2 regions of the Paenibacillus rhizovicinus genome follow, and region 1 is predicted to be linked to the other one. Evidence: predicted binding sites of a transcription regulator. Region 1 holds the regulator's gene; the other holds the start of a gene.
The links. Region 1 encodes LexA, which represses DNA repair genes until DNA is damaged. Its sites were predicted from a motif close to CGAACATATGTTCG; they were not measured.
Positions count from the first base shown of each region.

Region 2: the regulator LexA is predicted to act here: its motif matches at 3,402-3,415, upstream of recA (recombinase RecA).

Region 1 is NZ_CP048286.1:6,585,650-6,593,455, reverse strand. It holds gene GZH47_RS29430 (HAD family hydrolase) at 2-787, opposite strand; gene GZH47_RS29425 (hypothetical protein) at 812-1,330, opposite strand; gene GZH47_RS29420 (aldo/keto reductase) at 1,391-2,377, opposite strand; gene GZH47_RS29415 (DUF896 domain-containing protein) at 2,481-2,687, opposite strand; gene GZH47_RS29410 (LysM peptidoglycan-binding domain-containing protein) at 2,873-3,118, opposite strand; gene lexA (transcriptional repressor LexA) at 3,441-4,061, shown strand; gene GZH47_RS29400 (hypothetical protein) at 4,146-4,727, opposite strand; gene GZH47_RS29395 (glycosyl hydrolase) at 4,957-5,988, opposite strand; gene GZH47_RS29390 (DUF5060 domain-containing protein) at 6,015-7,730, opposite strand; gene GZH47_RS29385 (carbohydrate ABC transporter permease) at 7,756-7,806, opposite strand, start outside.
Region 2 is NZ_CP048286.1:790,635-798,440, reverse strand. It holds gene rimO (30S ribosomal protein S12 methylthiotransferase RimO) at 1-1,296, shown strand, start outside; gene pgsA (CDP-diacylglycerol--glycerol-3-phosphate 3-phosphatidyltransferase) at 1,296-1,880, shown strand; gene GZH47_RS03555 (competence/damage-inducible protein A) at 2,007-3,266, shown strand; gene recA (recombinase RecA) at 3,485-4,543, shown strand; gene GZH47_RS03545 (RecX family transcriptional regulator) at 4,734-5,408, shown strand; gene rny (ribonuclease Y) at 5,582-7,123, shown strand; gene GZH47_RS03535 (TIGR00282 family metallophosphoesterase) at 7,199-7,806, shown strand, end outside.

The sequences.
Region 1 (7,806 bases):
CTTAAACAAGCAGCGGCAGCAATTCTTCCAAATGCTTGATTTCATGGGTAGGAATGATTTCATCGTTGCGCTGCATGCCGTGACGGTTGATCCACACCGACGTCATGCCGATCGTGTTCGCGCCGAGAATGTCGGTCGTCAGCTTGTCTCCGACCATGATTCCGTGTTCCGGTTCGATGCCGAGACGTTCGAGGGCATGATGGAAAATCTCCGCGGCCGGCTTTCCTTTGCCGAACTCGCCGGAAATGACGATATGGTCGAAGTATGGCACGATCGCCGGCACGCCTGCCAGCTTCTCGCGCTGCAGATCCGGAGAACCATTCGTCAACAGCAGCAGCTTGTAGCTTCCTTTCAGCTTATCCAGCACGGCAAACGTTTCTTCGTATACGTACGGACGTTTGCGGCGTTCTGCCGGGAATTGCTCCGCTAGCTGCGCGCCAAGCGCAGGATCGTCGACGCCGAGCGCGAGAAGTCCGCGCGTCCAAGCGTCTTTCCGATAACCTGGCGCGAGCTGCTGCAGCTTGCGGAATTCTTCTTGTTCCCCTTCAAGGAAGTTCGCCCACAACCCTTCGAACGGGTTGATGCCGATCATTTTCGTGAATGGGAACGTTTCGTACGATTCGTATAAGGCGCGCGCCTCGCGGCGGACGGCATCCTCCAACGCCTTCGCTTCTACGCCCGTTGCCGCGGCGGCTGCTTCGCAAGTCGCGTCGAACGCTTCTTGAACACTGCGGTCATCCCACAATAAAGTATCATCCAAATCGAATAAAACTGCTTGTTTAGCCATCGTTTCCAGTGCACTCCACTCTCTTTATTTTTCGGTATACGGAATTCCGTGCTGTTCGGCAAATGCTTTAAGCCGCACTGCGATTTGTTCGGTCGGATAACGGTTCATGACGCGCGAGAACACCCAATTACCGCCTTTATGCTGCTCGATAATGACGTAGCCCTTCTGTGCGGTAATTCCTTTGACGTTGCTAATGTTCACGTCGCGGTCACCGGCGAAACGGCGGGAACGAACGAAATCCCGGCCAACCGACAGATATGGCCTGCGAAGCGTAAACGTGCCTGCCAGCACGACGTACAACCCGATCGTAACCCAGAACATCGTGTCGTCCGGTTTGAACGAGTCGGATGTCGTCGTAACGATCACATAGAAGAGAATGAACAACAATAAGAACGCCGGCATGAGATAACTGCGGCCTTTAAAGGTGTCCATCGATGCCTTTTCCGATTTCGCCGACATCAGCGGGGCTTGCCCGTGTTTCTTACGCTGTTTGTTAATTTGAGTCTGGTTTTTCTGTACTTTACGCTGCCACGATCTTGACACGAATGATCCCCCTCAACGATCTACAAACGATTCAATTCACATCTATTACATATAGGAGCTTTATAGAGGCCGGGCGAATTTGGTAATGAAACGGTTCGGGTATTCGCTAGGAAGCGCGCTGGCTTCATCCAGCCTGTTCCAGATCGATTCCGGCATCGTCCAGCCGATTGCGCCAATGTTGTCCTCGTATTGCGCCAGCGTGCTTGCGCCGAAGATTGGCGACGTAATGCCTTTGCGCTGCAGCAGCCAGGCAAGCGCCACTTGGGACGGCGTTTTGTCCAGTTCAGACGCTGCGGCTTGTACAGCTTCAAGGATGGCAAAGTTTTTGTCCGAGGAACGAAGCGCCCAGGAGCTTTCTCCTTGCTTCGACGTCAAACGGCCGCTGGTCGGCTCTTCATGGGTGTAGCGTCCGGTCAGGAACCCGCCGCCGAGCGGAGCCCAAGGAATAATGCCGATGTTCTCCTCCAGGCAGAGCGACAGCATTTCACGGTCCATTTCTCTGCTGACAAGACTGTACTGCGGCTGAATGGAAATAAACCTGGCAAACCGGTCGCGGTCGCTGACGGCCAGAGACTTCATCAACTGCCAGGCGAAGAAGTTCGAGCAGCCGATATAGCGCACCTTGCCTGCCGAGATCAGATCATCCAACGCACGAAGCGTCTCGTCAATCGGCGTTGCCTGGTCCCAAACATGCACCTGATAGAGATCGATATAATCGGTATCCAGCCGTTTCAGGCTCGCTTCGACCGCATCCATGATATGTTTGCGCGAAAGGCCGCCGCTGTTCGGACGTTCTCCCGTCATCATCCGGACTTTCGTGGCAAGCACGACTTCCGAACGACGATTCTTGATTGCTTTCCCCACGATTTCTTCCGAACGGCCTTGCACGTACACATTGGCCGTATCGAGGAAATTACCGCCCCGGTCCAGAAAATCGTGCATCATCGTAATGGAATCCGCTTCGCTCGTCGTATTGCCGAAGGTCATCGTACCCAAGCATAGTTCCGAAACCGCTAGCCCGCTCCGGCCCAATAGCCGATATTGCATTTGCGTTCCCCTCCTATTATTAGGTAACGTTGCGCACCGCTTGCTGTCCAATCGTACGAAGTACCGGTGCATATCACGTCCGTTAAACGATCATGCTGATCGATTAATGCTTGATCGAACCCCCGCCGCCGTCATTGCCTTCTTCGTCTTCCGCCCACTTGATCGTATCCAGCTGGTTGCGGAAATTGCTCTTGAAATTGTCCAGATAAATACGACGAAGCTCGTCGCGCTCCGCCACTTCCTCCGGCGTTAAGCCGACGGACTTGTTTTTTCTTGAAAGCTCGTTAATTCGAGCGATGATTTTCTCCATTCTATGAATAGCTCCTCTCATCATTTTGGCCAACATCACATTCTTTACTTTGACATTTTTAAACGTCCATTGTCAAGGCGAAAGCCCCCTTACTAAGCGCAACGGCGCAGTGATTGCCGACAAAATAGAAAGAGACCGAAACGGACATCCGTTCGGTCTCAAGACTCTATTGCATGCCAAGCCAATTAACTGCCGGCAGGAACGATAAGCGTCTGTCCGGCTTCCAGCTCGCTGGAGCTTAAATTGTTCCGCTTCTGCAAGTCGAATACGGTGCGGCGGATATCCTCGCCGTCTTTACGAACCGTGCTTGCAATTCCCCATAACGTATCGCCGGAATTGACGACGATGACTTGTTCTTCCGCGCTCGGTTCGGCAGGACGTTCTCCGTCGGCATGTCCCGTTAATAAGGACAGACCGACGAACAACAACACAAAGAATAATGAAGCACCTGCTAACCGGACGAGTATGCGTTCGACAGCACGGTCTTTCCGTGAACCGCGGACTTGACGTCCTTTAGTAGAATTTTCTTTATAAGCAGTTGAGTATGAAGATATTGTTTGCATCATGATCAGCACCCCAAACGTTTGTTCTGTTATCGTGAACTCAGAATAACACGAACATCCGTTTGCAGTCAACAACTTTTAGAACGTTTGTTCGCACGAAAATACGAACTTGTGTTTCTCGAACTTATGTTTGTACGAACTCCGGTTCTGTGCTATAATTTTACACAAATGAACCTTTGGAGTGATTCCGGTGTCGAAACTTTCAAACCGCCAGCAGGCGATACTAGAATTCATCAAGGCGGAAGTTCGGGATAAAGGCTATCCGCCTTCTGTTCGCGAGATCGGCGAAGCGGTCGGACTGGCTTCCAGTTCTACCGTTCACGGTCACCTGGACCGTTTGGAGAAGAAGGGCCTGATTCGCCGCGACCCGACGAAGCCGCGCGCAATCGAGATTTTGGACGGCGAAGACAACGAACTTCCGTTCCCGCTCGCGATTGCCAAAGTGCCTGTCGTCGGTAAAGTTACCGCCGGCGTACCGATTACCGCAACGGAGAATATCGAAGAATACTTCCCGCTTCCGGCTGACAAAGTCGGCGACGATACCGTATTCATCCTTAACGTAATCGGCGAGAGCATGATCGAAGCCGGCATTCACGACGGCGACTACGTAATCGTCCGCCAGCAGCAGAACGCCTCCAACGGCGATATCGTCGTAGCCATGACGGAAGACGACGAAGCGACAGTCAAGACCTTCTATAAAGAGAAGGATCATATTCGTCTGCAGCCGGAGAACTCCACGATGGAACCGATCCGTCTGCGCAATGTCAGTATTCTCGGCAAAGTTATTGGACTCTTTCGCGATATCCACTAAATGCGGCATCAATAAGGGCAGTCACCGGCTTTTCCAAGCGCGGTAGCTGCCCTTTCTCGTTCTCGCTAGTTCGCTTCTTGTCCGTTAACCTACGATTTCCCGGAACAATAAATTACGATAAGCGAACGTGCTGCTCGTATATTTAAAGTTCAGCTCCACCCCCGAGAAACGGACCTCTATGGTTTTCAATGCCTTCGTTGTCACCTGTTGTCGAATAAGGCAGCGAACGCGAGAAACATGATTGGCGTTGATCGCTTCGGCCAGCGCGGATGCATATGCTGTCGAACGCGCGAGCTTACGGTAGAACGGAAGAACGGCTCTCGATATAGCCCGATTAATAGGCGTCGAGAACGTGAACTGCGTCGTGCCCGGCGGTATCGTCGTACCGTTCGAATATTGCTGAATCGGTTCGGGGAACGCAAAGTCAATGAAATAACCGATGCCGTTCACAGAGAAGCTGTCGTACTTCGCCATCGGCGCAACCGATTTGAACATGGCGATCAGCGTATCCAGATCTCCCTGCCTCACTGCTTTCGACCATCTCAAGGCAAAGCTCTGATTCCGAGCGATCTTGCTGTACAAGGGGATCATCATGGAAGCGACCCGGGAGAGAATGTAACCGGGAATACGAATCGTTCCGCTCCTCGCATTGCTTTTACCGCCCATACTCGTCTCACCCTCTTCATTAAGCCTAATGTGGCATCATATGCGGCAGATGTCTTACGAGTGAGAATATGCCCGCCGCTCAAGCATCTATCGACCCGTTCCCTTTCAACGCAAAAAGGCATCCGATCCAATCGGATGCCTTCTGCAGCAACGTCTTAAACGTTCACAAACCGCCGCAATCTTATAAACTAGCAGATCTCATTTAACTATGCAGCATCATCCACCTGTATTATTCAGGCAGTGGATACGTTCTAAGATCGGGAAGTTCGTCGCGCGTAACGGTGAAAGGATGACGATACACGTTGTTCAACATTTCCCGTTCGGTATATTGATCGGAAACGACGATCTGACCGTCTTCCTGCTTGTGCAGAAATTGTCCATACCACGTACAATTCCACGACCAGAGCGCGCCGTCGGCAATCATCCGATCCGGATCGGCAAGCGGCCCGTTCTCGGATAATGCGATGATTTTGGCTGCTTCCGTATAGCTTAATGCCTGCCGGAAACGTTCGACATTCGATTGATAGTTCTGTTCGGGCGAATAAATATCTTCCCCAATAATGTCCACGAATTCATCGCCCGGGTACCAGTCCTTGGCTTGTCCATTCCACACCCAGATGAGGTTATGCAGTCCATGCAGCCGAGTCATTCGGTCGTGCATCAGCTTCCATAATTGAATGCATGGTTCGGCTCCTTTGGCACCCCACCAGAACCAGCTGCCCGATGCTTCATGAAGCGGTCTCCATAACACGGGTACGCCGGCATCTCGCAGCTGCGAGAGCAGCCCGGAGATAACATCGATATCGCGCAGCAGCAGCGCATAATCCTCTGACGAAGGATCGGCCATCGCTTTAGCGAGATCGAAGGTCGTCGCCGATGTGTAGAACCCGCGGTGCCAGCCATTGTCCGGCGGCAGATCGACCAGATCCTTCGGCGCATTCCAATGCCAGCAGAAGGTGACGATCCCTCCTGCCTCCCACCATTTCAAGGCAAGCGCAGTATCGGTTCCGACGGCTCCCCGTTCCGTGCGGGACGGCGAATCGTTCATGAAATCGAATCCTCCGACAGCCGGATAAGTACCCGTCTCGCGAAGAATCACTTCCATCTCCGGAGTCGAATTGACGCCGATCTGCTGTCCTGTCAACATGCGCTTGCCGTAAGTATCGCACAAGTAAGCCATAAGCCTCTTCGCGCAATCATCCGCTTGCGGATCGATCAATTTCGGTTCAACTCGAAAACGGTGTCCCCAATCATATGCCATCCGGTTCCCTCTCCTCGCGACTAACGTTATTTCCGCGTAATCGTAAACGCAATATCTTTCTGTATCGACGCAGGCGCTTTCATGACAAGCGATCCGTCCTTCGCTTTCACGGCGTTCTCGCCAATGGCCGTACCGGTCCAAGGGTCGTACCATACGACCGTATATGAGCCATCTTCCCAATTCATCAGGTTCACATTCTTGCCGCCTGCTTCGCCTTTCTCGGTAAGCAGCCAGCCGAAAGACAGCTTCTTGCCTTGCATGACCCATGTTTGCCCCTTTGAAGCTGCATCCACTTCGGTATTCACGGGGATCCGCGGTTCATGGAAATCAATCTTTGCGGCGAACGCGGCTAGAACTTTCATCTGCGCAAACATTTCATCGCTGACGTGATCGAAATCCCACCAGACCGGTATCGAAGCCAGTCCGTTCGTCAGCGATACCCATATCGCCTGGTGATATTTCTCCGTATCGACGATATTGCCGGTTTCGCCGATCATAAGCGGCTTCTCGTAGCTGTCCCACCGTTTACGAATATCCTTGGCAAACGAGTCATAGCTGAAATTATAGTAATTTTCCCGATCGGCCAGATCGAGCGTCCGGTAAGCGAAGTCCCAATAATCCTGGCGATTGCCGGCCATGGAGCCCATCGTCGGATGACCGTACGGGTCATTCGCCTTGAAGTAGGCGTGTACCTTCGCTACCCAGGCATCCGTAACCTCGGTCGGGTTCTGCGTCCAGCCGTCCGTGCCGTTGATTTCGTCCACCAAATCCCAGATGCCGAGCGCCTGACTGTACCCCCAACGCGCGATGACGTATCGATAGAGCCGTTCCTGATACTTCCACATCTCTTGGCTGGAATAGAAATCCTTCGCCGGTCCAAGCGCCGAATACCCGTTCTGCGACCAGGTGTTCGGCCACCCTTCCAACTGATCGGTCAAGGAATCATGCGGCCAGATTACAAAGCTCATATGCAGCCCCCGCCGCTCGAACGCTGCGAGCAAATCATCCACGCGCTGCGCTTTCAACGGATCGATTTTGTCGACGCCGGCCTCGAAGGATTGCAGTTGATTTTTCCCGCCGCCATTGCCCTCGTTGTCGTAATTACCGTTCCAATAGGTAATCAGGTTGCCGCCGCTAGCCGCGATCTTATCCAGATTCTCGTCCGTGATGTTCCACGGATACGCAAGCCCAACGCCATAGAAACTAGAGCCGTTCCGATACTCCAAGTACCGTTTGTTCGATTGCGACAGCTGAATCCAGCCCGGACGGTCGGAAGCGGCCGCTTGGAATTCGCCTTCGATCTCGCTGCTCTTGTCGGCACCTCCATGGCCCGTTGCGCGGAACCGATAGGTCCACTTGCCTATCTCATCCGGTGCAAAGCGGAGCTTCCAATTCGCTTCGGTCTCGTCATAGAAGCCGTTAATATTCCACTTCTTGCCCGAAGGCGACGTTAACGCCATCGACAAGTCGATCTGGTCCGGATCGTAAGGATTATCGAAATCACCATCCAAATGCAAGGCAAGCTCAAACTTCTCATATAAGCCGACGTCAGTTGTATTCGCTTTCACATCGCGAATCAGAACTGCTTTTCCCTCTTTAGTTAAAGTCTCCCCTGCCTGAGCTTGGGGCTCAGACGGGGGAGACTTGTTCTCGCCGTTTATTAACGGCATGAATAGGAGAAGCGCCGCTGTAACTGTTAGGATCCCGCCGGCCGATAGGAGGACAAGCGTCCGTTTATTCAACCGTACTCCCCCTCGGGCCTTGAGATTAACCGACGACACCCGAACGTTCCACGCTCTCCACGAAGAAACGCTGCAC
Region 2 (7,806 bases), 1.3 Mb from region 1:
GGATGCGAGAAAAATCTCGTCGATTCTGAAATTATGTCGGGGTTGATCGATGCCAGAGGCTACCATTTGGTGGATCAGGCAGACGACGCAACCGTAATTATTGTCAATACCTGCGGTTTTATCGACGCCGCGAAGGAAGAGTCCGTCAACACGATATTGGATATGGCGGAATTTAAGCAAACCGGTCGATTAAAGGCGCTTATCGTTTCCGGCTGCTTGACGCAGCGCTATAAGAAGCAGCTGATGGAAGAAATGCCGGAAATCGACGGCATTGTCGGAACGGGCGATTTTCATCATATTACGGACATCGTGGACGAAGCGCTTCGCGGCAAACGCCCTGTGAAGGTCGGCAACCCGGCGTTCGATTATGATCAGAAGCTGCCTCGTTTAGTTACGACGCCGCGCTACACGGCGTTTGTAAAGATTGCGGAAGGCTGCGATAACGCATGCACATTCTGTTCCATTCCGATCATGCGGGGTAAATTCCGCAGCCGCTCGATGGAGTCGATCGTGGCGGAAGTTCAGCAGCTCGCCGATCAAGGCGTTCGGGAAGTCAGCTTAATCGCGCAAGACTCTACGAATTACGGTACGGACTTATACGACAAGTTCATGCTGCCGGAGCTTCTTAACCGCGTAAGCGAAGTGGAAGGCATCTCGTGGGTGCGCCTCCATTACGCGTATCCCGGTTTCTTCACGGACGAGCTCATTGAGACAATCGCGACGAATTCGAAAGTTTGCAACTATATCGATATGCCATTGCAGCACAGCGAAGATTCCATCTTGAAACGCATGCGTCGCCCAGGCCGTCAACGCGACACGCGAGAGCTTGTTTCCCGCATTCGTGCGAGTATTCCTGACGTTGCTTTGCGTACGTCCATTATCGTCGGATTCCCCGGCGAAACGGACGAGGATTTCAACCGTTTATGCGATTTCGTACGCGAAATGAAATTTGACCGTCTTGGGGTCTTCACGTATTCGCCAGAAGAAGACACGCCTGCTGTTCGCCTGCCGGACGCCGTGCCGGATGAAGTGAAGGAATGGCGCTCCAATACGTTGATGGAAATTCAGCGCGAAGTGTCCAAGGAATTAAGCGGCAAGCATATCGGCAAGGAAATCGATGTGTTGGTTGAACGCTATGATGGCCGTAGCGACGTATATGTCGGCCGTTCGCCGTACGATGCTCCGGAAATCGACGGCGAGGTGTTCATTTCCAACTGCAAAGCTGCGATCGGTGAAATTCAAAGGGTGCGCATTACGCACGCTTACGAATTTGACATGTCCGGGGAGGGGCTATAGTGAATTTAGCCAACCGTATTACGCTCGCACGCATCTTTTTGGTGCCGATTATTATGGTCTTGCTGCTTATTAACGTCGATTTAAAACCGCTCACTTTCGACGGTTCAGACTTCTCCATCACGTGGAATCAGATTTTGGCTGCACTCGTATTTATCGTTGCAGCGAGCACGGATGGTCTCGACGGTTATATTGCACGCAAGAACAAAATCGTGACCAATCTCGGCAAACTGCTTGACCCGCTTGCAGACAAACTGCTTGTTGCTGCCGTTCTCATTTCCCTCGTGGAAATGGAGAAACTGCATGCTTGGATTGCGATTGTCATCATCAGCCGCGAGTTCGCGGTTACGGGATTGCGTCAAATCGCGCTGCTGGAAGGTACGGTTGTTGCAGCCAGCAAATGGGGCAAGTGGAAGACTGCGGTGCAAATCACGATGATTATCGCGCTGCTGTTGAACAATTTCCCGTTTGCGTTTCTGGATTTTCCGTTTGACCAAATTTCGATTTACGCGGCGGCCCTTATTACGGTGTACTCCGGAATCGATTATTTTGTCAAAAACAAAAACCTTATCCCGCTTACGGCATAGTTAGGCTTCCTGGGCATCACTCCTTCGCATTTTATGGAAAGAGTGATGCCTTGCTTTTCAGTCTAGCTGTTTTACCTTCCATATTCGTGTTCGTCTATCCTTTACATATGAAGCGGAGATGTTGAGATGCGTGCAGAAATCATTGCGGTCGGCACGGAATTGCTGCTGGGCCAAACCGTTAATACGAATGCTACCTATTTGTCGCAGGGACTGGCAGAACTCGGGATCGATGTTTACTTTCAAACCGTTGTCGGCGACAACGCGGGCCGGATTCGCGAGGCGATCGCACTGGCGCGATCCCGCGCGGATTTGATTCTGTTTACCGGCGGTTTGGGGCCAACGATGGATGATTTGACGAAAGATGCTTTGGCCGAGTACTTGGGGCGTTCGATCACGGAACACGAGCCGAGCATGGCCAAAATCGAAACGATGTTCAAGTCGCGCGGCGTACATATGGTAGAGAGCAACCGGAGGCAGGCGAATTTGATCGAAGGCTGCGATCCGCTTGATAATGAAGCAGGGCTTGCGATCGGCAATGCGCTTACGGTCGACGGTACGCATTATGTGCTGCTGCCTGGCCCGCCGCGCGAGATGAAGCCGATGTTCGATGGCCCGGCGAAAGCATGGCTGCGCGGCATCATGAACGAGGATCGCCGGTTGTACTCACGGCTGCTTAAATTTGCCGGCATCGGCGAGTCCAGCCTGGAGCAGGCGTTGATCGATCTGATCGAGGCGCAGACCGATCCTTCCATCGCGCCGTACGCCAAAGAAGGCGAAGTGGCAATCAGGGTGTCTACGAAAGCGCTCAGCGAGCTGGAAGCGAACGTCAGGTTGGATGCCGCGGAGCAGCAAATCAACGAGCGCGTGGGTCAATATATCTTCGCGCGCGAAGACATCCCGCTAGAGGAAGCGGTCGTCCGGCAGCTGAGGGCGTCCAGAAGGACGCTAGCCAGCGCCGAGAGCCTTACGGGCGGCTTGTTCGCGCAGCTGATTACCCAGATTCCCGGCAGCAGCGGCGAGTTTACAGGCGGCGTCGTGACGTATACGAACGTCATGAAGCATCGCCTGCTGAGTATTCCGATGTCGCAGCTAGAGGGAACGGGCGCGCCTGGAGCGATCAGTGAATCGACGGCCGCGCTGATGGCGGAGCGGGTGCGCGAGCTGGCGGAAAGCGACTTCGGCGTATCGCTGACCGGAGTAGCTGGACCTTCGGAATCCGAGGGCAAGCCTGTGGGCCTCGTCTATTTCGGATTAGCCGAGAGAGGGAAGCCGACGAAGGTATTCACGGCCAATTTCAACGGCAATCGGGAAATGATCCGCGTTCGCGCCGCAAAGTCGCTGCTTCACCGTTTATGGCAGGCGTTGTCCGGTAAAGATGGAATCTAGGAGATTTTGTTAGAAATATAGCTTGTCAATGTTAGTAGGATCGACTATAATCGACTTAGACGGAAGAACCGTGGCGAAGATTACTTTGCTGCGGTTCTTTTTTTGTCTCTCCGTTGGCCAATGGATAAATAAATAAGAATATATGTTCGTAAAAAGTCTTGTCAAAGCAACTGAAACAAGTTATCATGAGTATATAAACAATGAGGGATGTGAGTTCGTTGGCAGATCGTAAAGCTGCGCTTGAAATGGCTCTGCGTCAAATAGAGAAGCAATTTGGTAAAGGCTCCATAATGAAACTTGGTGAATCGACACATATGCAGGTTCAAACCGTGTCCAGCGGTTCGCTTGCACTAGATATTGCGCTTGGAATCGGCGGTTTTCCTCGCGGCCGCGTTATCGAAGTATACGGACCGGAATCATCCGGTAAAACGACAGTTGCGCTGCATGCGATCGCTGAAGTTCAGCGCGCTGGCGGACAAGCTGCCTTCATCGATGCGGAACACGCACTCGATCCTTCTTATGCTAATAAACTAGGCGTTAACATCGACGAACTGCTGCTTTCGCAGCCAGATACAGGGGAGCAGGCGCTTGAAATCGCCGAGGCGCTCGTACGCAGCGGCGCTGTGGACATCGTCGTAGTGGATTCCGTCGCAGCACTCGTGCCAAAGGCTGAGATCGAAGGCGACATGGGGGATTCCCACGTCGGCTTGCAAGCACGTCTGATGTCGCAAGCTCTTCGTAAGCTCTCTGGCGCAATCAGCAAATCGAATACGATTGCGATTTTCATTAACCAGTTGCGCGAGAAAGTCGGCGTTATGTTCGGTAACCCGGAAACAACGCCGGGCGGCCGCGCACTGAAATTCTATTCGTCGGTTCGTCTCGATGTTCGCCGTATTGAATCGATCAAACAAGGCAATGACGTGGTCGGTAACCGTACGCGGATTAAAGTCGTGAAGAACAAAGTCGCACCTCCGTTCAAACAAGCGGAAGTTGACATTATGTACGGCGAAGGCATTTCGAAAGAAGGCAGCATTGTCGATATCGGCGTCGAGCATGATATCATTCAGAAGAGCGGAGCTTGGTTCTCCTTTAACGGCGAGCGTCTGGGACAAGGCCGCGAGAATGCGAAGCAATTCCTTAAGGATCGTGTGGATATCTCTTCCGTCATTGAGAAGCAAATTCGCGATGCCAGCAACGTAGCCTCAGCAACGGCGACTGACGCTGCATTCAGTGAAGACGAGGGAACCGAGGACGAGCTGGATCTGGATCTCGAATAAGCAATCATTGCAGTGAATCGGATAAGCAGAGAAGCACCTGTGACAGGTGCTTTTCTTTTTTACAAACAGGAAAGTTTCATTTACGTATTAACAGTGAAGCATCTTTCCTTTTGACGATACAACCTGCCATTAATCGCGGTCGCTGAGCTTCGAAGGCCTCGATTGTGGTTGTCTCATATGCGCAAGAGAGGTGAGCAGCATCTTAACGATTACGAGCGTGGAACAAGATCCGAAGAAAAAACAACGCTATTATATCTATGTCAATGATGCCCAGGATCCATTTACGAGTGTGCATGAAGACCTGCTAATCAAGTTTAGGCTTCTCAAGGGAAGAGAAATCGACGGTGAAGAGCTGAAGCAAATCGTGCTGGAAGATAGCCATCATCGCGCCTATATTTTGGCGCTTGCCCATCTGGGAGCGAGGCAGCGGACAGAGAAAGAAATCATGCGCTATTTGGCCCGGAAAGAGCTGGACGAGCACTCAACCCAGAAAGCAATCGAGCGTTTGCGACAAGAAGGACTTGTCAACGATTCCATATACGCCGAGCAGTATGCCGCGCAGCGGATGCGTTCGCAGTTGAAGGGAAGACGCCTGCTGCAGCAGGAGCTGCAGCAGCGGGGAATCAAGAAAGATACGGCGAAAGAAGCCGCTTCTAAGCTAAATGAGGAGTCCGAGACCGAGATTGCGATCAGAGCTGCGATGAAGAAATGGCCCTACATTAAAGGGGAAATTCGCGAACGAAAGCAGAAGCTGGCGGTATTCTTGCTGCGCCGTGGCTTTCCTTCATCGACCGTCAGAGAAGCGGTCAAGGCGGCGTCGGATGGAGTGCTGGAAGACGAAGATGGGCTCATGCTTGACAATTGATTTTCACAAAAGATAAAATGAATTTGTATTCTTTCTTCTAGAATCGATTTTCCTTCCAAAAATTGATTCAAAACGATTATTTTCGTCAAATTAAGCATGCACGTTAAAAACCGGCTGGAAAACCAAATACTGTCCCAAGCGTTTGCTTAGGTGAACAACGAGGAGGTGAGATAATGCCAATCTGGGCAACTATCCTGATCGCTCTCGTTGTTGGTGCAATTTTCTTTGGTGTCGGTTATTTTATTCGAAAATCGATCGCCGAGGCCAAAATTTCAAGTGCCGAGCAAGCCGCTAGTCAGATCGTAGAAAATGCGAGAAAAGACGCGGAGGCGCTAAAGAAAGAAACGGTTCTCGAAGCGAAAGATGAAGTCCACAAGCTCCGTACCGAGGCTGAGAGAGATATTCGCGAACGTCGCAATGAGGTACAGCGTCTTGAAAGACGACTTATTCAGAAAGAAGAGTCGTTGGATAAAAAAATAGAAGCGCTGGAACGCAAAGAAGAACAAGTAGCCAACAAAGAGAAGCGGATCGAGGAAACGCAAGAGCAGATCGATTCACTTTACAAGCAGCAGCTTCATGAGTTGGAGCGAATTTCGAACTTGACGATGGAGGATGCGAAGCAAGTTATCCTTACTAACGTTGAACAAGAGGTTCGTCATGAAACGGCTCAAATGATCAAAGAGATCGAGCAACAGGCGAAGGAAGAAGCGGATAAGAAAGCTCGTGATATTATCTCGCTAGCCATTCAGCGCTGCGCAGCTGATCACGTGGCAGAGACGACGGTTTCGGTCGTTGCCCTGCCGAATGAAGAAATGAAGGGTCGCATCATCGGCCGCGAAGGCCGCAACATCCGTGCACTGGAGACGTTGACCGGTATCGATCTCATCATCGACGATACACCGGAAGCGGTCATCTTGTCCGGTTTCGATCCTATCCGCCGCGAAATCGCTCGCACATCCCTCGAGAAGCTCGTTGCAGATGGACGTATCCATCCTGCGCGCATCGAGGAAATGGTCGAGAAGTCGCGTAAGGAAGTGGACGAGCGCATCCGTGAATACGGAGAGCAGGCGACGTATGAAGTTGGCGTTCATGGTCTGCACCCAGATCTGATCAAAATTTTGGGCCGCTTGAAATACCGTACGAGCTATGGTCAGAACGTTCTGAAGCATTCCATGGAAGTCGCGTATTTGACCGGTCTGATGGCTGCAGAGCTGGGAGAAGACATCACGCTGGCTAGAAGAGCCGGTTTGCTGCACGATATCGGCAAAGCGCTTGACCACGAGGTTGAAGGTTCGCACGTCGAGATCGGCGTCGAATTGGCGAAGAAATACAAAGAGCATCCGGTTGTCATCAACAGTATCGCTTCGCATCATGGCGACTGTGAAGCAACTTCGGTCATCGCCATGCTCGTTGGCGCGGCAGACGCATTATCGGCTGCACGTCCAGGAGCAAGAAGAGAAACGCTCGAAACGTATATCAAGCGTCTGGAGAAGCTGGAAGGGATTTCGGAATCGTTCGAAGGCGTCGAGAAGTCGTACGCCATTCAAGCCGGCCGCGAAGTTCGCGTCATGGTGCAGCCGGACAAAATCGACGATACGGAAGCATTCCGCTTAGCGCGTGACATTACGAAGAAAATCGAGAGTGAACTCGATTATCCGGGTCATATCAAAGTTACGGTTATTCGCGAAACGCGCGCCGTCGAATATGCCAAATAATCGCATAAGCAAAAACGAGAAAAGTGGCTGCCTGTCAGCCACTTTTCTGGTCTAAACAGAGAGGTTAGGAATCAAATGAACGTATTATTCATCGGCGATATCGTCGGCAACATAGGCCGCGCTGCGGTCAAGAAGGTCCTGCCTTCACTGAAGACGAAGTATAACCCGCATATCATCATCGCGAACGGCGAGAATGCGGCTGCGGGAAGAGGCATTACGGCAGCGATCGTCAAAGAACTGCTGGATGCTGGCGTTCACGGGATTACGATGGGAAATCATACGTGGGATAACAAGGACATCTTCGAGTGGCTGGACGACCAGCCTCGTATCGTGCGCCCGGCCAATTTTGCGCCGGAAGCGCCGGGACAAGGCGCGATGATCGTGAAAGCCAACGGCAAGGAACTCGCGATCATTAATCTGCAGGGCCGTACGTTCCTGCCGCCGATCGATTGTCCGTTCCGGAAAGCCGACGAATTGATCGAACAGCTTCGGCAGAAGACGAAGAACATCTTCGTTGATTTCCATGCGGAAGCGACCTCGGAGAAGATTGCCATGGGCTGGCATTTGGACGGGAAGGCATCGGTCGTGGTCGGCACGCACACGCATGTGCAAACGAACGACGATCGCATTCTTCCGAACGGAACAGCGTATATCACGGATGTCGGGATGGTCGGATCCATGGA